Desulfurobacterium sp. TC5-1: one gene and its partner. The main gene of each other region encodes a partner of the protein of the gene in region 2 in a complex. Links are inferred from orthologs where the notes say so. Each region holds a gene or a part of one and is shown on either strand. Other genes may lie near its edges.

Region 1 (13,099 bases), 370 kb from region 2 along the record:
GATGGTAAGCTTGTTGTTGGAAGAAACAGAGAGGAAAATCTTTTTCTTAAAAATTTTGTGAAAGGTGGGGATATTCTGTTTTACTCGGTTGACGTTCCAGGTCCTGCTGCTATTTTAAGACACTCTTTTTCACCTGAAGATGTTGAACTTGCTTCAAGAATAGTAGCAGGATATTCCGACGGTAAAAACAGAGATGCTGTTCTTGTTGCGGTTGAAAGGGATGGAAAAAGGGAAGAAATTAAAATAAAGCCCCTGCTAAATTTTGATTCTTACAGGGTGACTTGATACGGGGAGGTGAGGATGCCGCTTTTTGAAAAGGTTTTATACTCTACGGACTTTTCTCCTCTTGCAGAGTATGCATTTCATTATGTTAAGAGGCTCAAAAGTGCAGGAATGAGAGAAGTTGTAATCGTTCACGTCGTTAACGAGCTTTCCGTTGAGCTTCCCGAAGGATTGGACGTTATGCAGGAAAGGGAAGCCATGGATGTTCTTTCCAGGGCAGATAGGGAGTATCTTTTAAATGTTATTGAGAGAGCCGAAGCTTTAGAAAAGGAACTTAAAAATAAGGGAATTTCTGTTAAACTAAAAATAGTAGCGGCTTCTAATACTGCGGGACAGATAGTGAAGGTGGCAGAAGAGGAGAATGTGAACGTGATTGTTATTGGTGCTCATGGTAAAGGACTTTTAACACAGCTTATTCTTGGTAGCGTTTCTCATGATGTAGTTAGAAAAGCGAAGTGTCCTGTACTGCTTGTTAAAAAGAGGGATTAATTGATAAATCTTTTTATCAGGCGAGGGGGAGGTAAAGATGTCAGTATTCGGGAAAGTTCTTTATGCAACCGATTTTTCGCCACTTGCAGAGTATGCCTTAAAATTTGTGAAGAAACTTAAAAGTGCCGGAACAGAAGAGGTAGTGATAGTTCATGTTGTTGATTCGAGAACGACGGCACTTCCTGACGGTGCGGATCTGATAGAGAGAAAGACAGAACTTGCGCTTGAACTTCCTGAAAATGAAGCAAAGCACCTTTACGAATTGATAGAAAGAACGAGAGCCATAGAGAGAGATCTGAAGAAAGAGGGATTTAAGACAAGACTTTGTTTGAAAGCTGCACCGGATGTTTCAAAAACTGTTCTTGAAATTGCAGAGAAAGAGAAAGTGGATGTTATTATTCTTGGTGCTCACGGTAAGAGTCTTTTAGCTCAGCTTATTTTAGGAAGTGTTTCACTTGAAATAGTTAGAAAAGCAAAGTGTCCTGTTCTTCTTGTAAAAAAGAGAGATTAAGTTAGCTTTTCCTCTTCCTGAAAATTTGAGATAATGTATTGTTAGAATTTATTTTTAAGGGAAGAGGATGAAAAGGACGCTCGTTACCGGGGGAGCAGGATTTATCGGTTCTCATCTTGTAGAGGCTTTAGTTAAAGAAGGCAGAGAAGTTTTAGTTTTTGACGACTTTTCTACTGGAAAAATTGAAAATATTCCAGACAGCAAGCTTGTTCACGTTGTTAAAGGAGATATTTCTGATAGATTTCAGGTAGAAAACTTGTTTAAAAAATACCGATTTGATACGGTTTTTCACCTGGCAGCCATTGCATCTGTTGTAAAAAGTGTTGAGAATCCGGAAGAGACTCACAAAACAAATTTTGACGGGACGCTGTATCTTCTACAGGAATCTGTTAAGTACGGTGTTATAAGGTTTATTTTTGCTTCTTCAGCTGCCGTTTACGGAGATCTTCCGGGACTTCCCAAAAAAGAGACAGATCCGGTTAAACCTTTAACGCCTTATGCCGTTGACAAGTACGCTTCTGAAAGATATGTAATTAACGCTTATGAGCTTTACGGACTTAAAACTACCGCTTTAAGGTTTTTCAACGTATTTGGTCCCCGTCAGGATCCTTCATCGCCCTACTCTGGAGTAATATCGATTTTTGTTGATAGAGTTATAAGGAACCTGAAAGGTGAGAAAGTTGCGATAACGGTATTCGGTGATGGGAAGCAGACGAGAGACTTTATATTTGTCAAGGACGTTGTAAAGGCGCTTCTCCTTGTTGAAAGGTGCCATGAAGCTGTGGGAAGAGTCTTTAATGTGGGTACGGGGAAAGCCACCTCTTTACTTGACCTTCTTGATTATTTAGCAAAGATTGCCGGGAAACTTCCGCCGATTCACTTTGAGCCGCCGCGGAAGGGTGATATAAAACACTCCCTTGCTGATATATCGGAGTTGAAAAAGCTTGGCTTTTCACCCTCGTTTACCGCTCAGGAAGGGTTGAAACTGCTTTTTGAGTGGGAGATGGAAAAGTAGCTTATGGAGAATGAGTACAGCTGGAACGCGGGCGATTACGCTAAAAATTCACTTTTCCAGAAGAAATGGGCGCGGGAGCTTATAAAGAAGCTTTCTCTGAAGGGAAATGAGCGGATACTTGATATCGGTTGCGGAGACGGAAAAGTAACTTTTGAAATTGCACAGCATGTTCCTGATGGATGTGCCGTCGGGATAGACAGTTCGGAGGAGATGGTAAAGCTTGCTTCTAAAATGTTTCCGCCTTCGAAATATCCCAATCTTTCTTTTAAGCTTTTAGACGTTCGGGAAATGGATTTCTTTGAAGAATTTGACGTTATCTTTTCAAATGCGGCACTTCACTGGGTTATAGACCACAAACCTGTTTTAAGGAGAATGTTTAGAGCTTTAAAACCTGGTGGTAGGGCAGTTGTCCAGATGGGAGGGAAGGGAAATGCTGCCGGTGTTGTGGAAGTATTGAACAAAATAATGACTGAAAATCCGTGGAAAGAATACTTTCTTGACTTTTCTTTCCCTTACGGTTTCTATTCACCGGAAAGATATAAGCCACGGCTTATAGATGCAGGTTTTAAAGTTCAGTACATTGAGCTGAAACCTAAAATGATGATTTATGAAAGTGTTGAAAAATTTAAGGGCTGGATAAGAACAACGTGGCTTCCTTATATCAATAGAGTTCCTGAGGAGTTAAGAAATAGTTTTATTGATCTGGTTGTTGAGAGATACCTTGATAAACATCCTATAGACGGTAACGGCAGGATTAAGGTTTCAATGCAGCGTTTGGAGTTTGTGGCGGTTAAGTAAAATTTTCAAACCAATTTTAGAAATTGGCAATAAAAAACAATAAATTACTTAGTATTGCATAGTATTATATGGCTTTATATAAAGCTTGCAAAACCTTGTGTCTTCAATTTATATAACATTTCCAGAAGTTTGTGGGCTGTATGTTTGTACTTTTGATTGCTTATTGATTTTAAATCTGGAACTCCATTTTCTATTAAGTTTTCAGGTTTTTCTATACTAATTTCTTTTAAGAGTTTTACAATAGGATCCCATAATCTTTGTCTTGTTCCATTGAATTTTGGCAGGATTTTCATTTTTATAGCTAGGTCAAAGGCTTCATTAAGATTTTCAAATTTTAGTAAAGAGTTCTGGCTGTTATAAAGAAACATTATTATTTCATCAAAAACACGATATCCAAAATGTAAATTGTAAGGTTTAAGGATAGAGTTTATTTTTTCAAGCTTTTCGACGAAATTCTGAGGTTTATCTGCAAACTCTTTTATTTTTTCTTTATCTATAAGTGTAAATTTACCTTCGTTTATAAAGTCTTTTTTTAGTTGAGTTTTAAAGTCCTCCGTCATATTCGTTTTGTTATTTTCAGTGTTATCTTCCTTTAAAAATTTTAAGTATTCAAAAAAATCTCCGACATCAAATTCAATTGTAAAAGATCTGTCTAAAACTTTTGGAGAAAACATATATGTAGTTTCGTCTATGTTTACGGTACCAGCAAAGTAAAGATTGGGTGGGAGAAATAGTTCTTGAGGAACGTCATTTAAGTTCTCGCTATGAAGTTTTATACTTTGAGAAGTAAATCTAAAGTTGTCTTCTTTTAAGGAATTAATCCCTAAAGTTTTAATGAACTCTTTGAATTTATGGTTTTTCAATGCATCTTCTTTGTCTTCGAAGCGTTTAGTTTCTAAAATAGATAGAAAATCAGCAAAATAATATTCAACTCTTGCTAAGTTCATTTCATCAAATAGAATGAAAAACGGATCGGCTTCTTTTCCTTTTTCTGAATAGTTTTTAGAAGCCCTTAGGATAAACTCTAAAAGAGGTGTGGAATGATATGTTTCTTTTAGAGGATTGTAAAATCCGAGTAATGATTTTGTGTCTTTAAAGTCTGGCCTTATGGATATAAATTCTTTTTCGACTTTAGGAAAGCATTTTACAAACTCTTCAAAAATCTTTGTTTTTCCTGTTCCGGAAAGTCCGGCAAGAATCACAAAGCCTTTTGTTTTTAGGGAATTATAAAAGGATTTGATAATGTGTTGATCCAAGTTTAGTTTCTTTGAGAGACAATTTATTTTGTTTGCATTATACTCTATCTTTACTTTTGTATTCTTTTCACTTTCACTTATCCATCTTGTTATTATATCTTGAATTTCTTCCTCAAGATCATTGAAATTTCGGCATACAGTTTGTCCTTTAAAGATTTTTTTTGCAACATCCTTTATTTGATTATTTTCGAAAATTTTTAGTATTTTTAGTTCAATATAATTACGATAACTTTCGCTTTCATCTTTCCAAGCCTTTTTCAGAATCTGATATATTCTTTCATCACTCCCTTTTTCTTTTACTCTTGTCAGAACTCCCTTGTTATTGATAATGTCAAGAAAAAGTAAAATATTACCCTTTTCTACGTTACATCCTCCAGGTCTATCATTCCAGAAGTATTTCCTATCGTTGTTAATATAAATACCATCTAGTATAGTTTTTTTGAAATTTTCTTGCATTCGTTTATTTCCTGAAATCTTTATAACCTTATTTGGTTTCATTATAGACCTCCTTTATGGATATAGTAAGGTATCCAATACCTTTTAACTCTTTTTTACTATTATTTTTGAGGCTTTTTAAAACTTTGGTTAGGTTAAAGGATTCAGTATTGTTATTTTCATAATAGAACTCTCCATTTTCCTTCCCTATACAAACAGCAATTGCTGCATCTAACTGTAGACCATCTCTGTAATAATGCATATTTTTAAAGATATCGCTTTTATTATTATTGTCAAATAGTCTAAACTTTGCGTCAAATACTATCTTTTTATTTTTATCATCGAAATAAATCAAAAAATCAGGTCTAAATTCTAATCTTGAATATGTATATTTTGTTGCCTGAAAGTGTAATACTAATCCATTGTTGAAACTGAATTTAGCTTTATCATATATTGTTTTTCCTATTTTCTTTGGTTCAAAGTCAATTTCTACCTTATAGTTTCCAAACTCTTTTTTAAATTCTTCAAGCAATTTAACCAAAACATAGTATTCCCAGAGAGTTGCCATATCCTTTAATGAAAAGGCCAGATCCAGATCCTTAAAGAACTTGGGAATGTATGAAATGTGCAAAAGCCTATAAATCTGAAAAATTTCTCGATAACCTGCTTTTTTCATTAAAACTTGTGAACTTGAAGGAAAAATAGAAAGATCTCCTACTCTTGAGAAAATATCGCTTTGAAGTGCATATTCGATGTTTTCCTTTATCATCTGTAGTTCAAGAATAAACTGGAAATCCTTTAAATCCTCAGAAAGTATGTTTTCCAGTTCTTTTAGAAAAAGTTTTACAAATCTATTTTCCAGAGTATCATAAGTTTCATCTACTTCATACTGTAAGACGGAAATTGGAGAATATTTCTGTCCTTTATATTCAAAAATTCCGTTTTCTGTTTGATACAACCTTTCCGGGCTTTGACATATATCGGTTATTACTTCTGAATTTATATAGCTAATTTCCTCTAAACTTTTGTATGTTTTGTACTCAAAAAGTTTTCTGTGGGGATTAGAAAGAATAAGCTGTAGAGAGTTAATTAATTCATCTTTCTTTTCTAAAAGAAGTAATAATTTAAAAATTTTGCTATCGTTTAACGTGCTTTCTTCAACTGGAAACTTGGCTAGGCCAACTGTATAAATTATTTGTTCCTTTAAAAGCTTTTCCAGTATGTAGTTAAGAAATTTTTCAAATTTATTGGTATAGATATGATAAAAATTACTTAAAGGTTTTCCATTTTCATCTATAAGGCAAAAGTGTTCCGCTAGTTTCCTTGGTATTATTAAATATCTGTCTTTATTAGTTTCCAATATTCCAGTAAAGTTTTTAAAAACAACTGTATTGCCAATGATTTCTGCTTGGTCTTTTTCTACTAGATGGTCCATAATATATTTGAAAGTATCTTTTATTTCTTCTTTTTTGAATCCATATTCCGCAAAAATCAGTTTCACTTTGGCATAACTCCATTTTTGATTTTTTCTACAACTTTTTCTTTCCTCCAAATAGCATGAATTGTTTTGTATAAGTCGAAATAAATTAATTTAAGCAAAACCTACGAAATATGAAAATATAACTCCTATAAGGTTGTGTCAATAATTTTATGTAAGCCATTATGAATACCTTCTGCAGAACATGTTCTGAATCTCCTTCTTGGCTTCCAGAAAACCATTCACTATCCTTTTAGATCACTTATTGTTAAGCATTGTTACCCTTAAGTAAACGAACTTCAAAAGCAGAACTAACAGACGGTAACGCTTCTATTAGCTTAACTTACTTCCTTGTTTTCTTTATAGTCTTTATCTATCATCTGTTTTCAGATTTTAAAGTTTTCCAAAGGTTGCATCATAAAAATACTTTTATAAAAGCCGTTTTTGTTCCTCCGTGCTCTTTAAGAAACACTTTTCTTTCTACTGTCATGATGAATTCCAGTGTCTGCTTTACCACTTCTTTAATGATGTCTGGTAAAATTTTCTGTAGTTTCATTTTCACCTCCTGGGGTTGGTATTTGTGGGGTGTTCCCCAGGAGGTTTTTACCTAATTCTTCAAGCTTACACAAAATATCGTACACTACCAATGGGAATGTAATTTTTTGGGTTACAGTATTGTATGATTAAAGTATTATTACATAGAGTTATAATGAGGCAGATTGATACTATTGAAGAACTAGTGTCACTTTTAAAAAGAAAAAATTGTTGTCGGATAGGAATTGATGGTGTTAATGGTGTTGGTAAATCAACTTTGGTATGTCAGTTGTCCGATGTATTGATTGTAACTCATTTTTGTTTGGATGATTATCTGGATAAACGTAAGGGATAGTATTTAAAATATCTAAAGTATAAAGATTTAAAAACAGAAGTTTTGAAGTTTGACTGTTTTATTATTATTGAGGGAATTTGCTTGCTTCACGTTTTAGAAAGGATTAAAACCGAAATTGATTGCCTCATCTACATCAAACGAGTGCATAGAGGTGTTTGGTGCGATGAGGATTATTGTGATGTCTCGGATGTAGAGAAGTATATTAAAAAAGAAAGATTGCTTCTGAAACAAATAATGACGAAGTTAGGTGAACCGTGGTCAGGAACATTAGGAATAACAGAGGAAATTATCCGATATCACGTTAAATATAAACCTCACGAGGTGGCTGATATTTGTTATGTAGTGAGGTTGGATTGAATTTCTCTCACTTTCCGATACAAAACGTTGAAAATATAATATCCAGCATGTCTTCAACGCCTTTTTTGCCGACGATTTCGCCGAGGGTATCGAGGGCTTCGTCAAGGTCAAGGGCTAAAAATTCCGGTGATTCCACACCTGATTCTATACTTACTTTCATGTTTTGAAGGTTTTTGAGTGCTTTTTCAAGTAAATTTTTATGTCTTTCGCTTGTTATCATTGTTTCGGCTTCTTTAAAGAGTGTTTCAGGTTCAAGAAGGAGCTTTTTCATTATTGTTTCGGAAAGGTTTTCTATGCCTTCGCCTGTTTTTGCACTTATTTCAATGCAAGTTTGTTTAAAGTCTTTGCAGGTAACCTTTAGTCCCTGATCTTTTTTGTTTATCACGACTATGAGGTTAGGGTTGTTTTTTAAGATATTGTATATCTTTCTGTCTTCTTCGGTAAATCCGGTAGAGCCGTCAATGACAAAGAGTATAACGTCTGCTGTTTTCAGTTTTTCCATTGTTCGGCTTATGCCTATCTTTTCAACAGTATCTCTTGCTTCTCTGATGCCGGCGGTATCTATAAGGCGAACGGGAATGCCTTTCAGCGTTACTGCCTCTTCTATCACATCCCTTGTCGTTCCGGGAATGTCCGTGACGATTGCTCTTTCTTCCTTTAGAAGGGCGTTAAGGAGGGAAGATTTACCGACGTTTGGCCTTCCTGCTATCGCTATTTTTATGCCTTCACGAATAATTCTGCCGTCGTCGTATGTCTCAAGGAGCTTTTCTATGTCTCTGGCTGCTTTTTCAACCTCTTCTTTTACCCTGCCCGTTTCGATGATTTCAATTTCTTCTTCCGGAAAGTCAACGGCTGCTTCTATGAATGCTTTTAAGTGAAAGAGCCTGTCTCTTATGGATTCTATCTTGCTGCTCAGGTTTCCTTTAAGGTGGTTTACGGCAACTTTCAGTGATAATTCACTTTCAGCGTTGATTATTTCGTTTATCGCTTCCGCCTGGACAAGGTCAATCCTGCCGTTTATGAAGGCTCTCTTGGTGAATTCGCCAGGTTCTGCAAGGCGTGCGCCTTCCAACAGAACTCTTTTGAGGATTTTTCTAACCACATAAATTCCGCCGTGGGAGTGGATTTCCACCACGTCTTCGCCGGTGAACGTTTTTGGCCCTTTCATGTAAACGGCAAGGACTTCGTCTATCTCATTATTGTTTTCGTCAACGATAATGCCGTAGGTCATCTTTCTATCTTCAAAGGTTTCTTTTGGTTTTCCGCTCTTTGTTCTGAATACCTTTTTAAGAATTTCAGGGGCTCTTTCCCCTGAAATTCTCACGATTCCAATGGCACCTTTTGATAATGGCGTGCTTATTGCCGCTATCGTGTCTTCGCACAGGTAGTCTTTCATACTTTTATCCCTTTCTCTTCAAGGATTCTGGCAACTTCGGGATTTTCCTTTGCTAAAGGTTTTATGAACTCTATGAATTCCTGTTCGTTCATCCGTTTTATTCCTAACTTCTCAGCCTTTGCAAGTTTTGATCCGGGGTTTTCACCTACGACCACGAAAGAAGTTTTTCTTGTTACGGAGTTTGTTGGATTTCCGCCTAAAAGTTCTATGATTTTTTGTGCCTCTTTTCTCTTAAAGTGCTCAAGCTCGCCGGTGAATACGACGTTCTGTCCTGCTAAAGGTTTTGGAAGTTCTCTCTCCTCTTCCTCTTCCGCTGTTCTCTCAAAAGTGAAGCCAACATTTTTGAGCTTCTCTATCATTTCGATGTTTTTCTCTGCTTTAAAGAAGTTTTTAATGCTTGTTGCGGTAATTGGTCCTATTCCGGGAATGGAAGCAAGTTTTTCAAAAGGCGCATTCATCAGTTCGTCAAGATTTTTGAACCGCTTTGCAAGGAGCATTGCTGTTTTTTCGCCAACATGTCTGATTCCAAGAGCTGTAAGTTTTTTGTAAAACTCTGCACTTTTTGACTTTTCTATCTGGGAAAGGAGATTGTCTGTCTTTTTCTCGCCCCAGCCGGGAAGTCTGATAAGCTGGCTTCTGTCAAGGGTATAGAGGTCTGCGATGTTTTTAACAAAGCCTTTTCTGGTAAGCAGGTTTGCGGTTGACTCACCAAGTCCTTTGATGTCAAGCACCTTTCCCCAGTATATAAGGTGTTCTTTCAGTTGAGCCGGACAGTTGATGTTCGGGCATCTTGGAACGGCTTCGTCAAGTTCGTGAACGATTGGTGAACCGCACTCAGGGCATGTTTTAGGTACTTCTATCGGTTTTTCTTCTCCTGTTCTTCTCTCTTTTACAGGAGCAACGATGTAGGGGATTGTTTCGCCGGCACGTTCAACGATAACGTAGTCGCCGATTCTGATGTCTTTTCTCTTTATCTCGTCAGGGTTAAAGAGAGATGCCCTTGATACAACAACACCGCCAACCTCAACAGGTTCAAGGACTGCAACAGGTGTAAGAGCTCCTGTCCTTCCCACCTGCCATACGACGTCTTTTAGTTTTGTTACTGCCTGTTTTGCCGGGAATTTGTATGCAACTGCCCAACGTGGATGGTGGAGTGTTTCGCCAAGTTTCTCCCAGGCGCAGGTGTTGTTTATCTTAACGACCATTCCGTCTGCTTCAAAGTCCCAGGATTCTCTCTCTTCCTGACACTTCATTATATAGTCTATAACTTCGTCTATTCCTTTGCATAGCTTGTTTAACGGTGAGACTTTAAATCCGCAGTCCTTAAGGATTTCAAGGGCTTCCCACTGGGTTTTAATGTCTCTGCAAAGTTTTTTCGGTTCGCTGTAGAGGATGAAATAGGTGTAGCAGTCAAGTTTTCTCTTTGCAACTTCGCCCGGATCTTTCAGTCTCATCGTTCCGGCTGCCGCGTTTCTCGGGTTTGCAAAGAGTGTAAGTCCCTGCTTTTCCCTTTCTCTGTTAAGTTCTATGAAAACGCTCCTTGGCATTATGATTTCGCCACGGAGGGAAACCTTTTTTATGCCGTGTTTTGAAAAGGGTGCTTTTAAAGGAATGGATTTTATGGTTTTAACGTTCATTGTTACGTCTTCGCCGACAAGTCCGTCGCCTCTCGTTACACCTCTTACGAAGATGTCGTTTTCGTAAACAAGCTCTATGCTCGCACCGTCAAATTTTGGTTCAACGACGTACTCTAACGTCTCTACGCCGAGAGCGGTTCTTACCTTTCTGTCCCATTCCTTTAAATCTTCTGCTGAGTAAGTATTTTCGAGGGAGGTCATCTCGGCCAGATGTTTAACCTTTTTAAATTCGCCGGTGAATGCCGGTGAGATTCGCTGTGTTGGTGAATCTGGCGTAACGAGTTCAGGAAAATGCCTTTCTATTCCTTCAAGTGCGTGGAATAGGCGGTCGTACTGGTAGTCTGAAATAACTGGATTTGCTTCAACATAATATTTATAATCGTGATACCTTATGACTTTTCTTAAATCTTCCGCTATCTTTTTTGCTTCTTCTTTTGATAGCTTTTTGATGAAGTCTTTTTTCTCTATTTCTTTTAGAAGTTTATCTGTTAATGACTGAAGGGCTTCTTCGTCTTTTACCGTATATCGCATGGCTTACCTCCGCTAAAACCTTACAATACAAAATATAATATCCTCTTTTGGTAAGATTTGGAAGTATAGAACAGATTGCGGGAGATTGCCATGAAGTATGGTGTAATCGGTGTTGGTGGTGTTGGCGGCTTTTACGGAGGTATGCTTGCAAACGGCGGAAAAGCGATTGTTTTTATCGGTAAGTCCCACCATGTGAAGGTTTTTAAAAGCAAAGGTTTAACGGTTGAAAGTTTTAAGCACGGTAAGTTTACCGTTAGAGAGTCTGACAGGGTTGTTTTTTCTGATTCGTTCGATGCTTTAAAAGATGTTGATGTTGTTCTTCTCTGCGTTAAGTCCTACGATACGGAAGAGATTGCCAGAAAGCTCTCTGAGATAGATGGAAAGTTTGCCGTTGTTTCTGTTCAAAACGGTATAGAGAATGAGGAGATTCTGGCAAAATACCTTGGCAGTGATAGAGTTATTGGTGCTACGGCCTTTATCGGTGCTTACGTTAAAGAACCGGGCGTTGTTGTTCATGAAGCTGCCGGACTTCTTGAGATTGGAGAAGTTGTAACTACAACTGTTACTGATAGAATCAGGCGTATTGCAGAGGATATGGCAGAAACGGGAATAGAGATCAGGATTTCGCGAGATATCAACTATACTCTCTGGAAAAAGCTCATGTGGAACGTTGCCTTCAATCCTTATTCTGTCGTTACGAGAGCAACTGTTGGTGAAATGCTTGAACATCCTGAAACGTTTAAAGTGTTAGAGCGTTTGATGGAAGAATGTATGGAAGTGGCAAAGGCTTGGGGCGTTGAGCTTAAAAAAGAAACTATGGAGAAGTACTTAAAATCGTCGCCGGACCTTATGGCTTATAAAACATCCATGCTTCTTGATTTTGAAAGGGGAAAACCACTTGAGATTGAAGGGATAACGGGGGCTCTCATAAGGAAAGCAAAGAAGAAAGGAATAAATGTTCCCTGCAACCACTGTGTTTACGCTACGGTTTTGCTTCTTGACGAGAAGAGAAAAAAATAAATTTTTTTATGCTAAAATTTTCAAAACTTTTTGCGAGGAAGGAGATTGAAGGGAGATAAGTTTCAGATAATTGTTATTGAGAGTGAGTTAGGGGAGATAAAAACCTATCATCTCTCGAGGAAAAAGATTAAAGCATTGGCAGCATTTTTGCTTGTGCTTTTTACTTTCGTTACATATACAGCAGTTCATTCTACCGTTTCTTTTAAAAGGGTGGCTTCCGAGAATAGGGAATTGAAGGAACAGGTTGCAGAGCTCTCTTCAACTAAGAAGAGACTTTCATTAGAAGTTGCGAAGCTAAAAGAAGAAAGAGATAAAACTGTTAAGGAGCTTGCAAAAAGGATAAAAGTAATAGATTCTATAATGAAAACGGCAGGACTGAAAACGCCGGTTTCTCTTTCCTCATCTTCAGAAAGTGGAGAAGGTGGTATTTACATACCGCTTGAAAACATGAGTCCTGAAGAGCTTTCAGATTCCATTTCTGTTATAGATTCTCTTATATCTGATTTCAGGAAATATCCATTTGGGATTCCCGCTTACGGAAGACTCACTTCAAAGTTTGGCATTAGAAGGGATCCTTTTACACATCTGCTTGCTTTTCATCCGGGCATTGACATAGCAAATAAGCCGGGAACTCCTGTAAGGGTTACTGCTGACGGTAAGGTTATAAGAGCTGGATGGTGGGCTGGCTGGGGAAAGGTAGTTTTAGTTAAACATCCATCCGGTTATATAACGATATATGCTCACCTGAGGAAAATATTTGTTAAACCGGGACAAAAAGTTAAGCTTGGTCAGGTTATAGGTGAAATGGGAGATACGGGCAGAAGCACAGGGCCCCATCTTCACTACGGAATCGAGATAAACGATAGGTGGGTTAATCCTATGAAATTTCTGGAGGTTTCTAATGTTTGGAAAAAACGATAAAAAAGGGAAGAAGCCTGTAAAGTCTTATGCAGGTTCAGAGATAAAGAGCATTCTTTCAAAAGAGCTTAAAATTTCCGGTAACATA
Region 2 (17,656 bases):
CAGCAGAGGAAGTTCTAAAAACAGCTTAATCTCAAAAGTTTTAAAAAAAGGCGAAATAAAAACCACAAATATTTATAAAACCGGAAACAAAAATGCACCGAGTTCAGAAAGAGAAAACAGCAAATCTTTAGGAAATACCGGCTACACTTTATCCATTTCTGACAGCACAAGCGGAACAGGGAAAAATTCTTTTTCAGATCTCAAAGTGAAAGGCTCCTCTATTGCACCCTATGCGCTTATGATAAAAAAGATAATAATGAGCAACTGGAAAAACCCCTACGCCGGAACTCGAAAGGACTTAAAGGTAGAACTCTCCTTTACAATAGACAAACAGGGAAAAATGACTTCTTTCAACATTGAGAAGCTATCAACCGACAGCCTCTTCAACGATGCTGCAATAAACGCCATTTACAACTCTGCACCATTTCCGCCAATACCCAAAAACATCCCAATAAAGAGCCTCACCTTAAAAGTAAAGTTTGAGGTTAAATAGTGTGAAGGAAACATTCATTACTTTGATTTTAAATGCATATCTCAAAACACTTAGAATAGAAATTCACCTTAAAAAGGGAGCAAGGCTCCCTTCACCTGAAAACCCGGGAATATATATGTTCTGGCATGGAAGGATGTTAATTCTCCCATTCGTATTTAAAGACAAAGGGCAACTTGTAAAAGTTCTTATAAGCCGACACCGCGACGGAGAAAAAATAGCAGGAATAATACACAAACTCGGTTTTGGAACAGTAAGAGGCTCAACAGGAATAAAAAAGGGTGGAGATAAAGCTTTTAGAAATCTCGTAAAAGCACTTCAAAACGGCTACAGCATAGCGATAACACCTGACGGACCCAGGGGACCCAGAGAAAAATTAAAAACAGGGGTGGCAAAACTTTCAATGATAACTAAAATTCCTGTATTTCCGGTAACCTTCTCGACAAATAGGGGAAAGGCTCTTGGTTCATGGGATAGATTTTTAGTACCCTACCCATTTTCAAAGTGCAAAATTGCAATCGGTGAACCGTTAATTCCAGAAACAGATGAAGATTTAAAAACTTTCGCTAATAGGTTAGAATTAAGCTTAAAGAGTCTTACACAACAAACAGACGGAGAGATGGGATGGAAAACCTGATAGCTGTAATGAGCGATTACGGCCTTAAAGATGCCTACGTTGGAACTTTAAAGGCAACGCTTTACATGAACAATCCCGAAGCACGGGTTGTTGACATAACTCACCATATCAGACCCTTTGATTTAGTGGATGCAGCAATCAAACTAAAGTGGTCTTACAGATACTTTCCATCAGGAACAGTTTTTCTAATAGCTGTAGATCCAGATCCTTCAGCAGAATTGATAATCATTTCAACTGAAAAATATTACATAGTAACACCAAACAACGGCATTCCAAGTTTAATGTTAGAGGAAGAACCTGCAGACTCTGTTTATATTATTACTGCCGATCACTACTTCATTGAAGGAAAAGGCAACTTCAGAGGAAGAAACCAGCTTGCTCCCATCGCTGCCCAGCTTGCAAAATTCCAATCGCCATTTTACCTTGGTGACCAGAAAGAACTTTCAATCATCAAAAGGTTTAGAATACCGTCTCCAAAAGAGATAGAACCCGGAAAATTTGAATGCATTATTATAGACGTGGACAGTTTTGGAAACCTAATACTTAATATGGAATACAACGGACAACTTCCTTCGCGAATCGAAATAAACGGCGTCGAAATCACATCCTCCTCTTTAAATTTTAGGGGTAAGAAAAAAGGAGAATTTTTCATATCAGTTAACCCGGAAGGTCACTATCAGCTGATATCCTATATGGCCTCTGCCGCAAGGCTATTAAAAGCCACAAGGGGAACCAAAGTAGTGGTGGAGTTTTAAATGTGGGACGGCATCTATGACGTAATAGTTGTTGGAGCCGGCCATGCAGGATGTGAAGCAGCACTTGCTGCAGCGAGAATGGGATGTAAAACCGCTCTATTCACCATAAATGTTGACAAAATAGCCGAAATGTCCTGCAATCCATCAATTGGCGGCGTGGCAAAAGGAACGGTGGTTAGAGAAATTGATGCCCTGGGTGGCGAAATGGCAAAAAACATTGACGCCACAGGCATCCAGTTTCGAATCCTCAACAGGAAAAAAGGACCTGCTGTCAGAGCTCCAAGAGCACAGGCAGACAAGGAAGCTTACCGTAAAAGAATGAGAATGGTTATAGAAAATACTGAAAACCTTGACATAATACAGCAAATAGTTGACGATATAATCGTTGAAAACCAGGAAGTAAAAGGTGTTTTAACACACATAGGGGCAAGATACGCAGCAAAGGCGGTAGTAGTTACAGCCGGAACGTTCCTGAAGGGAAAAATTATCATCGGATTCGAAGAATTCGAAGGCGGCAGAATGTGGGAGCCGTCTGCCAACAAACTTTCCGATTTCTATGTAAGGCACGGCTTTCGCGTTGCAAGACTTAAAACAGGAACACCGACAAGGTTAGACGGAAGAACCATTGACTTTTCAAAAATGGAAGAGCAGCCTGGCGATGAACCACCTCCGTTTTTTTCCTACTGGACAGAGCCAAGGGAAATCAAGCAGATACCCTGCTATATAACATATACAACACCTGAAACCCACGAAATCATAAGGAAAAACCTTCATCGTTCCCCGATGTATGGTGAAAAAAAATTAATAACAGGAACAGGCGTTAGATACTGTCCCTCAATAGAGGATAAAATTGTAAAGTTCCCCGACAGACAGAGGCACCACGTTTTTGTGGAACCTGAAGGCAGAGATACTATAGAGTTTTATCCGAACGGAACGTCAACAAGTTTACCTTACGATGTTCAGGAAGCGATAATTCACTCAATACCGGGATTGGAAAACGCAAAAATAATAAGGCCGGCTTACGGGATTGAGTACGACTTCATAGATCCAACACACCTATATCCAACACTTGAAACAAAAATAATAAAAGGGCTTTTCAACGCAGGTCAGGTAAACGGAACAACAGGATATGAAGAGGCAGCGGGACAGGGAATCGTTGCAGGTATTAACGCAGCGCTAACTGCAAAGGAAAGTGACGAAAAATTTGTTCTTGGAAGAGACGAAGCTTACATCGGTGTTATGATAGATGACCTTGTAAACAAAGGAGTCAGAGAACCTTACAGACTCTTCACCTCAAGGGCAGAATACAGGCTTATTTTAAGGTACGACAACGCTGATCTCAGACTGGCAAAGTACGGCTACAAGTTTGGTCTAATCACAAAAGAGCAGTACGAAAAAGTAAAGAAAAAGTACGAAACTGTCAAAGTTTTCATAGAAAAATTAAAAGAGCTTAAAGTTAAACCGGAAGAAATAAACCCTATGCTTGAAAAAGAGGGAACAACACCCGTAAAAGAAACGGTCAGTTGCTACAACATTCTAAAAAGACCGGAAGTTAAACTCTCTTCCCTTCTTAAAATAGTCAACCTTCCAAAACCCTCAGAAGTAGATGAAAAAACGATAAAAGAAGCACTTGAAGAAACAGAGATAGAAATAAAGTACGAAGGCTACATAAAGAGACAACTTGAAGATGTCAAAAAATTTAGAAAGCTGGAAAACATAAAAATACCTGAAGGCTTTGATTATGATTCTGTTCCCATATCAACGGAAGAAAAGCAAAAACTCAAGGAGGCAAAACCTCTAACACTCGGGCAGGCATCAAGACTTGAAGGTATAAGGCCTGCATCAATATCTATTCTTTCCGTTTACATAAACAGATGGAAGTCCCGTAGAGAGGGAAAAGGTGCTTGAGAACCTCTGCGCCCTAAATGGCATAACCCTGCCAGATGAAGGTTTTGAAAAGCTTGAGATTTATAAATCCCTTTTAAAGAAGTGGGGAAAAAGGATAAACATCACATCTATACTTTCAGACGAAGAGATTGAGAAAAAGCACTTTTTTGATTCGTTGACAGGAATCAAAGCTTTTGAAAAAGCTGGAATTAACTTAAAAGATAAGCACGTGGCAGATGTTGGTTCAGGTGGCGGATTCCCAGGAATGGTGCTTGCCATCGCGCTTCCCGAAACAACGTTTACTCTTGTGGAACCAAGGCACAAAAGGTGCGTTTTTTTGGAACAGGTGAAAAGGGAACTGAAAATTAACAACGTTTCAATAGAGTGCACAAGGATTGAGGAGTTAACAGATAAAAAGTTTGATATTTTAACAATGCGGGCCGTGGAAGACCCCAAAAGTGCTGTTAAAATCACAAAGCCTTTTTTAGAAAACCGTGCCGTGCTGTGTATCTACCGGGGAAAAGAGCCGTTTACAGGCGAGATTCCCGGATTTATAATTGAAAGGATAGATCTTGACCTTAAAGGAGTAAACTTTAAGAGACACTTTCTCTTCATAAGAAAGGAGGAGCCCGTTGGAACCTGAAATTGTTGGCGAAAAAATTGTCCTCAAGTTAGGAGAAGAAGAGGCATTTGTAAAGTTTAAGATTGAACAAAACATAATAATGGTAACAACAACCTACGTCCCTGAATCCCATAGAGGAAAGGGCATTGCCGGAAAACTCAATGCAAAATTGGTAGAAATGGCTAAGGAAAAGAGAATGAAAATCTACCCGCTCTGCGAATACACAAGAAAATACCTTGAACGCAAACAGCTACACGAGCTGATTTATGAATAAAACGCAAACAACAATCATTTGCACTTGACTATTAAAGAGAAATGTATTAGTTTGATACACAACTGAACGAAGATTCACAGGATAAGGTGAAGAGATGAAAAGGACGATAGCACTGCTGCTTCTTTTAACGGCAAACGGCTACAGCATGACCATAGGAGAGCTTAAAGAGGCTCTCAAGAATAACAACCTCGAAGTTAAACAGTCCATAAAAAGCCTTGAATCAGCGCAGTTCCAGAAAAGAGCAGACCTAAAAAAATTCTTTCCTGTTTTCAACATTCAGGCTTCAGCCTCAAGGTTTTATCCGTACACAACCACAACGGGGAAAGCGTGGGAAAACGACTACAACGCCGGAATAACAGCAACGGCAAACATCTGGAACTTTCAGACAAGGACAAAGGTAAAAATTGACACGGCTCAGATAGAAAGCCAGAAATTAGCAATAGATAAAACATTTGAAGACATATACCTTCAAGGAATAAGCTACCTGTTGCAATTAAAAGGAGCAGAAAAGAAGATAGCGTTAAGAAAAAAAGAGCTTGAAAACGCCAAAAAAATATACAGGGTAGCCAGGTCAAGGTACGACCAGGGACTTGTGCTTATAACGGACGTCTTAAAAGCCCGTGCAAACGTGGAAAAGGCAAAAAGCACACTGATCGCCGCAGAAAGTGAAAAGGAAAAGATAGAAACGGCACTGCAGAGCCTTTTAAATACCGACAGGAACATAACAGCTGACGTAAAACTTTCTGACAACCTGACAGTCCCTTCCGTAAAGGAACTTGTTGAAAATGCAGTAGAAACCAGAAAAGAGATAGCAATTCAGAAACTGAAGATAAAAACCGCTGAACTGTCAGTTCAATCTGTAAAAGACGGCAACAAACCTTCTGTAACTGTTTCAGCATCGTACTTTAGAGAGAGTCACGACCTGTCATTTGAAAATGAAAACTACAACTTTCAGGTAAGCCTTAACTGGAGGATATTTGACTCATTCCAAACAAAATACGCAGCGCTATCTGCCGAAAAAGAGAAAGAGATGGCAGAAATTGAACTTGCAAAACTTAAAAATCAGATTAAAAAAGAGGTTTTAGATAGTTATACCGACTTCAAAACGGCAAAGGCAAACCTTGAAAATGCCAGAAGTTACCTGAGGTTTGCTCAAAAAACCTACGAGAGAACACTAAATGAATATGAACTGGGCGTTTCTGACCTTGTATCTCTGCTTTCGGCCTACAACGAATACACAAATGCTGAAGAAAACTTTACCGATAATCTGGTTAACCTTAATATAGCTTACTACAAACTACTTAAAAGCGCTGGAATGCTTGGAGGATCAAAGTGAAAAAGATAATAGCCCTGATAGGAATAATCATACTGATAGCCGGAGGCGTGTTTATCGCTAAAAGGGGAAAGAGCAAGGAATTAATCCCTGTAAAAACGGCAAAGGTAAAGAGGGGAATGGTAAAAAATGTAGTTGAAGCGTCCGGAATGATGAAACCTCAGGTGGGTGCAAAGGTAAAGGTTGGAGCAAGAATATCCGGTACTGTTTTAAAAGAGAATGTAAAGGTTGGCGACTTTGTTAAAAAAGGTGATCTTATAGCCGTAATAGACAACAGAGAACTAAGAGAAAACTTAAAAATAGCAGAAGCAAACCTGAAAGAAATAGAAAAGAACTATCCTAAGAGAATAAAAACACAGGAGCTTGCCGTTAAAAGTGCAGAAGCAAACCTGAAATCTGCAGAACTTAAACTTAAAACGGAAAGGGCAAACTACAACCTCAAAAAGTGGGAGTTCGAAAGGCAGGAAAACCTTTACAAAACAGGCTACACAACAGAAAACGCCTACAGACAGGCAAAGGCAGCTTACGAAAATGCCAAAAACAGCTTAAAAGCGGCAGAGGAAGCCGTAAAACAGGCGAAGCTTGCACTTGAAAAAGAGAAAGAAGCACTCTCACAGCTTAAAACAGAGTTTAAGGAAAAACTCAAGCAGGCAAAAGCCCAGTATGAACAGGCAAAAATCAGGTTCTCCTACTCATACATCTATGCACCTAAATCCGGTGTTATCTCCTACGTTTCAACACAGGAAGGAGAAACCGTGGTAGCAGGATTGAACGCACCTGAATTTGTAACGATTCTCGTTCCTGATAAGCTTGAAAACTGGATATACGTAGATGAAACAGAGATCGGAAAGATAAAGAAAGGACAGAAAGTTCAATTCACCGTTGATACGTACAGAAACAAAACCTTTGAAGGAAAAGTCGTTGAAATATATCCGGAACCAAAAGTTCTTAACAATGTCGTTTACTACATCGTCGTTGCAAGAGGATTTAAGAAGGCAGCTCTTCTTAAACCTGACATGACAACCCATAACGAAATTATTATAGGTATCAAGAAAAATGTGCTGGTTGTTCCAAACAGTGCCGTTAAATGGAAAAAAGGGAAGTACGTGGTTTACAAGGTTGTTAACGGAAAAGTGAAAGAAGTTCCTGTTGAAGTGGGCTGGTCTGACGACAAGTACATGGAAATTGTCAAAGGTCTCAAAGAGGGCGATACCATAGCACTCAAGGTAAAGGTGAAGTAAATGGAACTTATAAGGCTTGAAAACATAACAAAAACTTTCTATCAGGGAGACATAGAAACAAAGGTCCTAAAAGGAATAAACCTGACCATAAACGAAGGTGACTTTGTTGCCATAATGGGTCCTTCCGGTTCTGGAAAATCAACCCTTATGTACATAATAGGTTTCCTTGACAAACCTACCAGTGGTAAATACTACTTCCGGGGCGAAGACGTATCATCGTTTGATGACGACAGAATATCAAGGTTAAGAGGAAGACACATAGGATTTGTTTTCCAGTCTTTCTATCTTGTTCCATACCTGAGTGTAAGAGACAATGTCCTTTTACCAACAATTTACCTCAAAGGTAGTGAAAAAAAAGAAGTATTTAAAGATACAACACCTGAAAAGAAGGCAGAGGAGATACTGACGCGCCTTGGCCTAAAGGAGAGAATACCCTTTAGACCGGACCAGCTTTCCGGCGGGCAGAAACAGAGAGTTGCAATAGCAAGAGCTCTTATAAACTCTCCATCTCTCATCATAGCCGACGAACCGACAGGTGCACTTGACCAGGCTTCCGGAAAAGCGGTTATGGAAATATTTACGGAACTTAACAGAGAGGGGAAAACAATACTTATCGTTACCCACGACCCTGAAGTTGCCCGTTACGCAAAGAGAATTGTCAGAATAAAAGATGGAGTGATTGAAGAGTGAACGGGCTTTACTTTAAGGACTTATTTTCGTCTCTATACCACAATAAGGTTAGGACAGCCTTTGCCTTGCTTGGCATTGTAATGGGCGTGGCATCTCTTGTTCTGATTGTTGCTGCCATACAGGGAAGCACCTTAAGGGCGAGAAAGATTATTCAGAAACTTGGACCTGATTCAATATTTATAGTATCGGGAAAGATGGGAGCAGGCCCAAGACACAGAACAATGACACTTACAATGGAAGATGTAAGGGAAATTTCAAGGCTTGAAGGCATCTTCGCACTTACATACGGACTGATAAAACCCGTTAGAATTTCTGCCGGAAAGTACGCAAAGACAACAACCAGCTTTGGCGTCGGTCCAAACTGGATAACCTCCTGGGACTACCACATAGATGTAGGTAGAGATTTCACCCCTAACGACTTTAAAAACTTCAGAAAGGTTTGCATCGTCGGATGGGATGTTGCGAATTTCCTTTTTCCCAATCAAAACCCCATAGGAAAAGTGGTTATAGTTGAAAAAACACCTTTTAGAATCGTTGGCGTCTATAAAAGGCGGGGAAAAACACCTCAGGGAAGAAACATGGACGACAGAATTTTTATACCCTATCCCATATACAAAAAGGTTGTCTTTCCACTCAAAGAGGACAACATATCACTTATAAGATTTCGCGTCCAGAACATGGACGAGTACGATCTCATTTTAAAAGAGACAAAACAGCTACTATCAAAAAGGCACGACGTAAAAGAGGAACTTACAATAATTACGCCGTCTCTTGTGAAAAAAGTGCTGTCCATGATAAGTGCAAGTCTATCAATGTTCCTGGGACTTGCATCCATAACGGCTTTAGTCGTTGGTGGTTTTGTTCTCTCAAGTATTTTCTACATAAATATCTACGTGAGGCAGTGGGAAATAGGACTTAGAAGAGCAATGGGAGCAACAAAAAGGGACATTCTCATAAGGATAATGGCAGAAAGTGTCGTAATAGCAATACTTGGAGCTATAATTGGAACGGCCATAGGACTCTTAGGCGTTAAAATCGTCTTGCCGCTGCTTTCCATACCCGTGGTTTATCCTGTTGAAGCCTTTATCCTTGCAGTTGCCTTTTCAATTGCAGTTGGACTGATAGCATCCTACGCACCGGCTAAAAAAGCGGCAGAATTTGAACCGGTAGAATCTTTAAGGTCAAAGGTTTAAGTGATGATAGAGATAGAAACGATACTTCATTATTTTGGAAGTAACAAAAAGAGAACCGTTTTAGCGGTCATAGGCGTTGCCATTGGCGTCTTTTCACTTGTCCTCATGATGGGAATAACAGGCGCCATGAAAAACAAGGTAAATAGGTACCTTGGTGACCTGGGAAGTCAGGTCTTTGTTGTTATTCCCGGAGAAATCAAAAACTTAGGTGGAAGGCTGCTTCAGGTAAAATTCTTTCCAACATTAACGTTAAAAGACGCAAAAGCAATTGGAGAAAGGTGTGTTCTTGTAAAGGAAACATCACCAATAAAAGAGGTCTATCCTCCCGTTCACGCAAATGGAAAGTTCTCAACACCAAAAGTTTTAGGCGTTGATGAAAACTACGCAGAAATAACCTCTTCATACCCTGCAGCGGGAAGATTCATAACAAAAAACGATGTAAAAGAGTTCCGACAGGTAGCTGTCATTGGTGTTGAGGTAGCCAGAGATCTTTTTGGTGAAAAGTACCCCGTTGGAAAAACCCTTTACCTATACAACGCCCCCTACAAGATAATCGGCGTTCTGCCTGAAAAAGGAACAGACATATCGGGTGAAAACTTAGACAACAGAGTTTTAGTCCCGATAAGCTGTGCAGTAAGAAGATTGGAAAACGTTGACTATATAGATGGCATCTATGTCCTACCCGTATCTGAAAAGGTTGTTGACAATGCGATGAAAGAGGTCTCTTCCCTCCTTAAAAAGAGGCACGGAAAAAAAGACTTTTCCATAAGCCGTTACGAAGACCTTGTCAACACTCAAAAAGAAGCGATGGAAATATTTTCTGTTCTTAGCGTAACCGTAGCAACAATAGCTTTCAGCGTCGGTGCACTTGGAATATTAGCAGTGATGACACTATCTGTCTATGAAAGACTTGTAGAAATTGGTGTCAGGAGAGCTTTTGGTGCAACCAAGATGGACATCTTCAAACAGTTTCTCACGGAAGCAACAATTCTCTCTCTAACCGGTTCTGTTTCTGGCGCCGTAATAGCAACGGGGCTTGTAAACATCATCGCAAAAATAGCAAAATGGCAGCCATATATCCCGGTAAAAGGAATACTTATATCCATAGCACTCTCTGTGGCAGTTGGACTTATTGCAGGCGTCTATCCGGCAATGAGAGCCACATCTTTTGAACCGAAGGAGATACTGAAGGATGCATGAAATAAGCGTCGAAATAGATGGAAAGGTGATAACCGTCCCAATAAAAAAGCGTTCCATAAGGGTGGATTCCTTACTTGAAAAACTTTCAATCTATCCTGAAACTGCCGTTGTTATCAGAGGGAAGGAACTTTTATGCGACGATGATAGGATAAACGAAGGGGAAAAGGTTAAAATAGTCGTAGCTACTTCAAAAGGTTAAGGCGGTTTACATGCTATGTAAAATCTGTAAAGCAAAAGGGAAGAGAGAAAAAGCTGTTATTTTTATAAGACACCACAAACTTGCCCTCTGCAAAAATCACTTTTTAGAATGGTTTGAAAAACAAACGCTTAAAACTATAAAACACTTTTCCATGTTTAACAGAGGAGAAAAAATTGGCGTTGCTGTTTCCGGTGGTAAAGACAGTCTATCTTTATGGCAGCTTTTAACAGAGGCTGGTTTTGAAACGGTAGGTATTCACATATCTTTAGGTATAGGTAAAGATAATTACTCAGAAAAATCTCTAAAACTCTGTGAAAAACTTTCAGAAAAGTTAAATCGTCCGCTTATCGTCTTTGACCTAAAAGAAGAATTCGGTTACACAATAGAAGAGATTGCAAAGCTTTCGGGAAGAAAAGACGTCTGTTCTGTCTGTGGAACGTTTAAAAGATACCTGATGAACAAAATAGCCATTGAGGAAAACCTATCAGCAGTAGCAACCGGACACAACCTTGACGACGAATCTGCAGTTTTGCTTTCAAACACCATAAGATGGGAAACGGGATACCTTGGCAGACAATATCCTGTTCTTAGTGAAAGAGAGGGCTTTGCAAGGAAGGTAAAACCTTTCTGCTTTCTAACAGAAAAGGAGATTGTAAGCTACGCCATTTTAAAAGGAATAGATTTCATGGAAACGGGCTGTCCCAACGCAAAAACTGCAACTTCTCCCGTTTACAAACAGGCCCTTGCCTTCCTTGAACACAAAATGGCAGGGACAAAACTCAGGTTTTACAAAGAATTCTTAAAGAAAGCTAAACCACTGTTTGAAAAAGAGGCAAAAGAGGAATACAATCTTACACCGTGCAAAATTTGCGGAATGCCAACAACTGCAAATGTGTGTTCCGTCTGCAGAATTCTTGAGAAGATAAGAGGTGTAAATGCTAAAAGTGGGAAAAATTGAATATATAAACGTTCTACCTGTATACTTCGGATTCATTGACAGCGCCGTACCCTTTGACTACCAGTTCACAGAGGCAGTACCCTCTGCCCTAAACGAGTTTTTAAGAGAAGGAAAAATAGATGTAAGCCCCATATCTTCCTACGAATTCATAACAAACAGTGAAAGGTACCTTCTATTTCCAGACCTTTCAATATCATCTTTTGGAAGAGTAAAAAGTGTTCTCTTCTTCTCAAAACTGCCAATCCATCAGCTCCACAGAAAAGATGTATGGCTTACAAAAAGTTCAATGACCTCAAGGGCACTTATTGAATACCTTTTAAAAAATCGGTATGGTGTCGAACCTAACTACTACTACTACAGCATGAAGGAAGGCAATCTTCCAAAGAGTGCAACAGCCGTTCTGGCAATAGGTGATGACGCCTTCAAACTTCTAAAAGACAAAAACTACCGCTTCATATACGATTTGGGGGAGGAATGGCACAACATCTACGATCTTCCATTTGTCTTTGCCGTCTGGGCAGTAAGAAGGGATACTGCTGAAAATCATCCACTATCTGTTAAAAAAATCTTTGAAAAATTCATAGAATCAAAAAGTTACGGTCTGGCACATCTTGAGAAGATAGCTAAAAGGTATGCTAAAAAAGTTGGACTAACGGAAGATGAATGCATGGAATACTTTAAGTGCCTCAACTACGACCTGACAAACCTTCATAAAAAAGCTATCAATAAGTTTGCAAACCTTTTAGGTTTTGAAATAGACGTCGAAAAGTTCCTGCTTTCTACCTGAATTCCTATATTTTTCTCTAACAAATCACCGCGGAGATCTGCATGCACATAGACTTTTTCAGACTTTATTTAATGATAATATCCTCAATAACCTTTGGATATCTGATAGCTGCCATAAGTGTTGAAACGGGTTTTATTAACTGGCTCGGACTCAAAACGGTAAAACTTTCTAAAATAGGCATTCATCCGCTACTATCGCCCATCCCCATTCTCTACCTTGTAAGTCCCCGGGCAGCACACCTTCACGCCTCTAAACTGCTGAAAGAGGGAAAGATAAAACCGAGAGACCTTTACATTACCGCTGCCGCTTCAAACTTTCCTATGAGAATAACTTTTCTCTACAGATACTACTTTCCTGTTCTGATACCGTTAATAGGATGGATTGCCGTTTACTATGGCCTTTTAAGACTCCTCTTTGACACTGTAGTTCTGTTTATCGTACTTATAACAGGAAGACGCATCTACAAAAACATAAAAAGAACAGGAAACGACAGTGAAACGATAAAAATTCAGCTTAACTACGAAACTTTAAAAAAAGGAATAGCCTCAGGCCTAAAAGAGGGGGGAAAGTTCATTATAAAATTTTCACCTCTATTTGGATTTGTCACATTTCTTATAAATCATGGCATAATGGACAAAATGCTTACATTTATGTCACCTCTCCTTAAATGGGCGGGGCTTGACAACCTGTGCGCAACCTACGTAGCAACAGCAGCCATAAGCCCTCCAGTGGCATATGGTCTTATAAAAGTAATGATTGCAAAACACTATCCGCTTATAAAAATTTTAGGCGCTATGTTTATCGGAAACGCATGCTTTACATTTTTAAGAGCCTGGTGGGCATATGTTCTACCTTATTATCTGGGACTTTATCCCATGAAAGTAACGATAATTCTTATATTTATACAGAGTTTTCTGCCAGCTTTATACAATCTTTCCATGGGCATAATATTCAGCAAGTTTTTATGAGGAAAGGATGGAAAGAGAAAGTGTAAAAAAGCTTAAAAACTGGATTCTGTCCCTTAAAAATTTTTTAAACTCAGCGGAAAACACGGCCGTTGTCGTTGAGGGGAAGAGGGATTTAGCCGCATTAGAAAGGTTTGGCGTTTATCCGGTATTTGCATTAAAAGGCATGGGATTTCACTCTTTCTCAGAAATGCTGGCCGATGAAAAAGGCATAAGGCTTGTAATCCTCATAACAGACTTTGATCCAGAAGGTGAAGAAATAGCGAGAAAACTTCAAAGAGTTCTCTCAAAATACAACATTAAGGTTGATACCTCTTTCAGAGAAAGTTTAAGAGAAACCGGGCTAAAATTTGTTGAGGAGATCCCGGAAAAACTGAGAATGGCTTTTTAAAAAGCCTGTCCGAAGACAGGCATAAAATTCACTGGAACCGCTGACTTACTTCAATCACCTTCTTCAAAACTTCAAAAGGCCTACCTTCGTTTAAAAGGTCAAGAGCAAGTCTCACACCTTCAGAAGGTGAAGCAACTTTCCCTGCAACGTAAAAACCAAACCCGGCGTTAAGGGCAACCATATCCCTTTTAGCAGATTTGTCTTCTCCTTTCAAAATAGCCTCTATCATTCTCTTATTATCGTCAAGAGTTTCTGCAGCAGCTATTTCTTTAATGTCAGCTTTTTCAAAGCCAAAATCTTCCGGAGAAACCACATAGCTTTTAACATCACCGTCCAAAAGTTCAGTTATCTTCGTTCTTTCACAGATTGTAATCTCATCCATACCGTCAAAACCATGAACTATACAGGCTTTCTTAACTCCAAGCTTTAAAAGAACACCGGCAATCTTCTCTGAAAGTTCGCCGTCAAATATACCCATAAGCTGCCTCATGGCACCGGCAGGGTTGGTAAGAGGTCCTAAAATGTTAAAAACTGTCCTGACACCAAGTTCTCTTCTTGGCTTTATAACATTTGCCATAGCCGGATGAAAAACTGGAGCAAACATAAAACCAAATCCCGTTTCTTCTATACATTTCCCAACTTCTTCAGGCTGAAGGTCTATCTTTACACCAAGAGCCTCAAGGATATCGGCACTTCCACACTTACTTGAAACAGACCTGTTGCCGTGTTTCGCAACAGGAACACCACCAGCAGCAAGGACAAAAGCAACCGTCGTAGAAACGTTGAACGTTCCTTTTAAATCACCACCAGTTCCACAGGTATCCACTATCTTCTCTTTAAGGCTCTCTGAAAGATAAACCTTTCTACTTTTTTCTCTCATCGCAGAAGCGGCACCCGCTATTTCCTCTGTCGTCTCACCCTTCATTCTCAGAGCAACCAGAATACCTGCTATCTGCGCCGGCGTAAGCTCACCCCCCATGATCTTTCCAAAAAGCTCTCTGGTCTCCTCATAAGAAAGGTTCTCTCTTTTTATTACCTTCTCAAGAACTGCCCGATATTCCATAACTCACCCCCTGAATCTGAAAACGATAAATGGTAAATCGGAAACAATTTTATCAATTTCAGAAAGAGAATTAACGATAAAAAGGTGAGAAACACAGGAACAATCAGAACAACCAAAGCCTGAAATAGCACTAAAAACACCCTTAAACCTTTCAGCAATTTCACACTCAATTCTTTTTTCTAAAAAACAGTAAACGGCAACTGGAGTAAAAAACCTTGACGTAGAAACGTAATCAAAATGCCAGTGTTTCTTTTTTCTCTTCTTCAAATGTCTATTTAATCTGCTATTTAATCCGCCCGAACCAAAAGCAGAACCAATATAACCGTAAGTCGCTTCAGGAAGAAGAAAAACTCTTCTTTTCGTTTGAATTTTTCTCTCTTTTTTCAGGTTAAAAACAATAATGTAGGTTCCCCTGCTATCTGGAAATTCTATTCTGGACTTCAACTATTATCCTCCAGAATGGAAAGGGCAACATTCATACCGTCAATGGCAGAACTTGTTATACCACCGGCATAACCTGCCCCCTCACCCGCCGGATAGAGATTTTTAAAATTTAAAGCTCTAAACCGCTCATCCCTCAATATCCGAACGGGAGAAGAAGTTCTGGTTTCAACACCCACAACTGTAGCTTCATCACTGACAAAACGCTTCAATTTCTTTTCCCAATATTTAAAAGCCCTTTTAAGCGAAGCTGTAACAAACGGAGGCAGAATACGGTCAACCCGGGCAGGCGAAATTTCAGGAATAAAACCGTGTTTTGGCAGTTTCTTGAAGGGTGTTTCCCTTCCCTTTATAAAGTCCATAAGGTTCTGGGCAGGCATAGCATAGTTACCACCACCTGCCATAAAGGCTGCCCTTTCAAGCTTTCTCTGAAACTCAACTGCCTTAAGGGGATCATTACCAAAATCATCGGGAAAAACCTGAACAACTATGGCACTGTTTGCCATAACACCTTCTCTTGCAAAGTTACTCATACCGTTGGTAACAACCGTGTCCTTCTCTGAGGAGGAACAGATAACAACACCACCGGGACACATGCAGAACGAAAAAACGCCCCTATCCCCGGCCTTTGCAGTTACAGCATACTCTGCCGGTGGAAGGTCAGGATTCTCAAAGTATTTTCCGTACTGCATTCTATTTATCAACCTCTGAGGATGGATAATCCTCACACCAACGGAAAAAGGCTTTGCAGTAAGTTCCACGTTAAAATTTTTAAACATTGAAAAAGTATCTCTTGCACTGTTCCCAATTGCAAAAATAACTGCATCAAACTTTTCTTCATAAACCCTATCCTCAATTAAGTCCCTCACTCTCAGGGAAGTGACCTTTCCCTCATTTACATTCATACCCACAACAAGCGAAGAAAAACGAAACTCAACACCGCCACTTTCAAGGGTCTTCCTCATAGAAGGAATCACCTTTCTCAGCTTATCGGTACCGATATGAGGTTTAGAAAGGTAAAGTATCTCCTCGGGTGCACCGTGTTCAACAAGCACACTGTAAACAAAATGTTTTTTCTTATCCTTTACCCTTGTAGTTAACTTTCCGTCTGAAAATGTTCCGGCTCCACCTTCACCAAACTGAACATTGGAGTTTTCATCAAGAACTCTTTTTACCCAGAATCTCTGAACATCTTCCTCTCTCTCTTCAATCCTTTTGCCCCTCTCAAAAACAACAACTCTAACCCCACCAGCTAACAGCGTATAGGCAGCAAAAAGGCCGGCAGGACCAGAACCAACAACAGCGACCTTTAAATTCTTATTAACAGACGGAATCTCTATTTCAGGAAGGGGCTTGTGAATGCGACAACCGGACGCAATCAACCTTTCTGCTATCTCTTCGTCAACATCAAAAAGCAAACGGTAAACAAACTCCGGTTTCTTCCTTGCATCAAGTGATTTCTTTAAAATGGCGAACCTTAAAGGATACCCCTTCTCTCTCAGTTTGTCTTCAAGCCTTTCGCCTATCTTTACTTTTACCTCTCCTTCTACCAGCATGAGGAACCTCTATCTTAAGCTCTTCAAAAAACTTTAAAAGTCCATCTTCAAAAATCTCTATCTCCCTCTCAAGTTCACAAACAACTTCCTCTTCAAGAGGTTCTATATCAATAATTACAATCTCATCGAACCTTCTTAAACCCAAACGTTTTTCAACCTTCTCCTTAACATATATCAGCGAATCTCTCCTGAGCACCTCTGCTTTCTCAAGGGCATCACCTATAAATTTCTCAGCATTATCAATATCCCTCTGTTTTATCCGACCTGAAAGCAAAAAAGAGAAGGAAACCTTAACAGGTCTCTCTATGGGAAAATGCTCCATCCCATATTTCTGTTTCTGAATGTGAAACTGGAAAACAGCCTCTCTCTGTGAAGAAAGAACGGAAGGATTATTAATAATAAAAGGCTTCATTTCACCGTAAACCCTTCTGTGAGAAATCTTTTTATAGTTAGCCTTACTTGGAATTTTACCGACAAAATAGAAACGGAATTTCTCCATAAAAAGCACTTCCAGTGTTAATGATATAATTTCCTGAAAATTGTAACAAATAAAGACTTACACAAAAGGAAGGGAAATGTCCGTACAAGAGATAGAGTACCTTAGAAAAAATGTGGTAAGAAAGTTTATCCGCATTCTTATGCTTTTACTCAGTGTTATCCTGTTTTCTACCTTAGGAACAATGCTAATAGAACACTGGTCCTTTTTTGATGCGCTGTGGCACGTAATAATAACTATATCAACAGTCGGCTACGGAGAAATTCATCCCTTAACAGAAACAGGAAGATTATTCACAATGATTGTAATCGTCGTTGCTTTTAGTGTTTATGCATACGGCGCTTCCACCATAGCATATTTAATCTTCGAAGGTGACCTGAAAAAATACTTTGCGTTGAAGAGGTTGGAAAAAATGATTTCCCAGATGAAAAATCACACGATAGTATGCGGCCTTGGGAGAACAGGATTGGCAGCTATT

The links.
Region 1: the proteins of mnmG (region 2) and mnmE are in contact, whole or in part, in a solved structure (PDB 9HIP), measured with the Escherichia coli proteins. The link is inferred for Desulfurobacterium sp. TC5-1 from one-to-one orthologs.

What each region holds. Positions count from the first base shown.
Region 1 is NZ_ATXC01000001.1:1,330,768-1,343,866, reverse strand. Bases 6,712-9,710 are described here. They hold mnmE (tRNA uridine-5-carboxymethylaminomethyl(34) synthesis GTPase MnmE), read right to left. Parts: upstream 8,906-9,710; coding sequence 7,517-8,905; downstream 6,712-7,516. Other genes in these bases: ligA (NAD-dependent DNA ligase LigA), read right to left, coding at 8,902-9,710; H153_RS10175 (hypothetical protein), read right to left, coding at 6,712-6,819. Outside these bases: H153_RS0107040 (fibronectin-binding protein), read left to right, coding at 1-285; H153_RS0107035 (universal stress protein), read left to right, coding at 301-771; H153_RS0107030 (universal stress protein), read left to right, coding at 809-1,282; H153_RS0107025 (SDR family NAD(P)-dependent oxidoreductase), read left to right, coding at 1,350-2,297; H153_RS0107020 (methyltransferase domain-containing protein), read left to right, coding at 2,301-3,095; H153_RS09555 (hypothetical protein), read right to left, coding at 3,170-4,849; H153_RS09550 (DUF2357 domain-containing protein), read right to left, coding at 4,836-6,287; more of H153_RS10175, read right to left, coding at 6,679-6,711; more of ligA, read right to left, coding at 9,711-11,073; H153_RS0106985 (ketopantoate reductase family protein), read left to right, coding at 11,164-12,093; H153_RS09965 (M23 family metallopeptidase), read left to right, coding at 12,139-13,014; H153_RS09540 (polymer-forming cytoskeletal protein), read left to right, coding at 12,995-13,099. UniProt on the Escherichia coli protein: Exhibits a very high intrinsic GTPase hydrolysis rate. Involved in the addition of a carboxymethylaminomethyl (cmnm) group at the wobble position (U34) of certain tRNAs, forming tRNA-cmnm(5)s(2)U34.
Region 2 is NZ_ATXC01000001.1:959,717-977,372, forward strand. What follows is about bases 1,337-4,336. They hold mnmG (tRNA uridine-5-carboxymethylaminomethyl(34) synthesis enzyme MnmG), read left to right. Parts: upstream 1,337-1,882; coding sequence 1,883-3,790; downstream 3,791-4,336. Other genes in these bases: H153_RS0104930 (SAM-dependent chlorinase/fluorinase), read left to right, coding at 1,337-1,882; rsmG (16S rRNA (guanine(527)-N(7))-methyltransferase RsmG), read left to right, coding at 3,783-4,336. In the rest of the region: H153_RS0104920 (TonB family protein), read left to right, coding at 1-493; H153_RS0104925 (lysophospholipid acyltransferase family protein), read left to right, coding at 495-1,127; more of H153_RS0104930, read left to right, coding at 1,115-1,336; more of rsmG, read left to right, coding at 4,337-4,412; H153_RS0104945 (GNAT family N-acetyltransferase), read left to right, coding at 4,402-4,665; H153_RS0104950 (TolC family protein), read left to right, coding at 4,760-6,001; H153_RS0104955 (efflux RND transporter periplasmic adaptor subunit), read left to right, coding at 5,998-7,239; H153_RS0104960 (ABC transporter ATP-binding protein), read left to right, coding at 7,240-7,929; H153_RS0104965 (ABC transporter permease), read left to right, coding at 7,926-9,122; H153_RS0104970 (ABC transporter permease), read left to right, coding at 9,126-10,322; H153_RS0104975 (hypothetical protein), read left to right, coding at 10,315-10,521; H153_RS0104980 (ATP-binding protein), read left to right, coding at 10,532-11,479; H153_RS09350 (menaquinone biosynthesis protein), read left to right, coding at 11,457-12,266; H153_RS0104990 (hypothetical protein), read left to right, coding at 12,308-13,234; H153_RS0104995 (toprim domain-containing protein), read left to right, coding at 13,242-13,622; trpD (anthranilate phosphoribosyltransferase), read right to left, coding at 13,651-14,685; and 4 more genes. UniProt on the Escherichia coli protein: NAD-binding protein involved in the addition of a carboxymethylaminomethyl (cmnm) group at the wobble position (U34) of certain tRNAs, forming tRNA-cmnm(5)s(2)U34.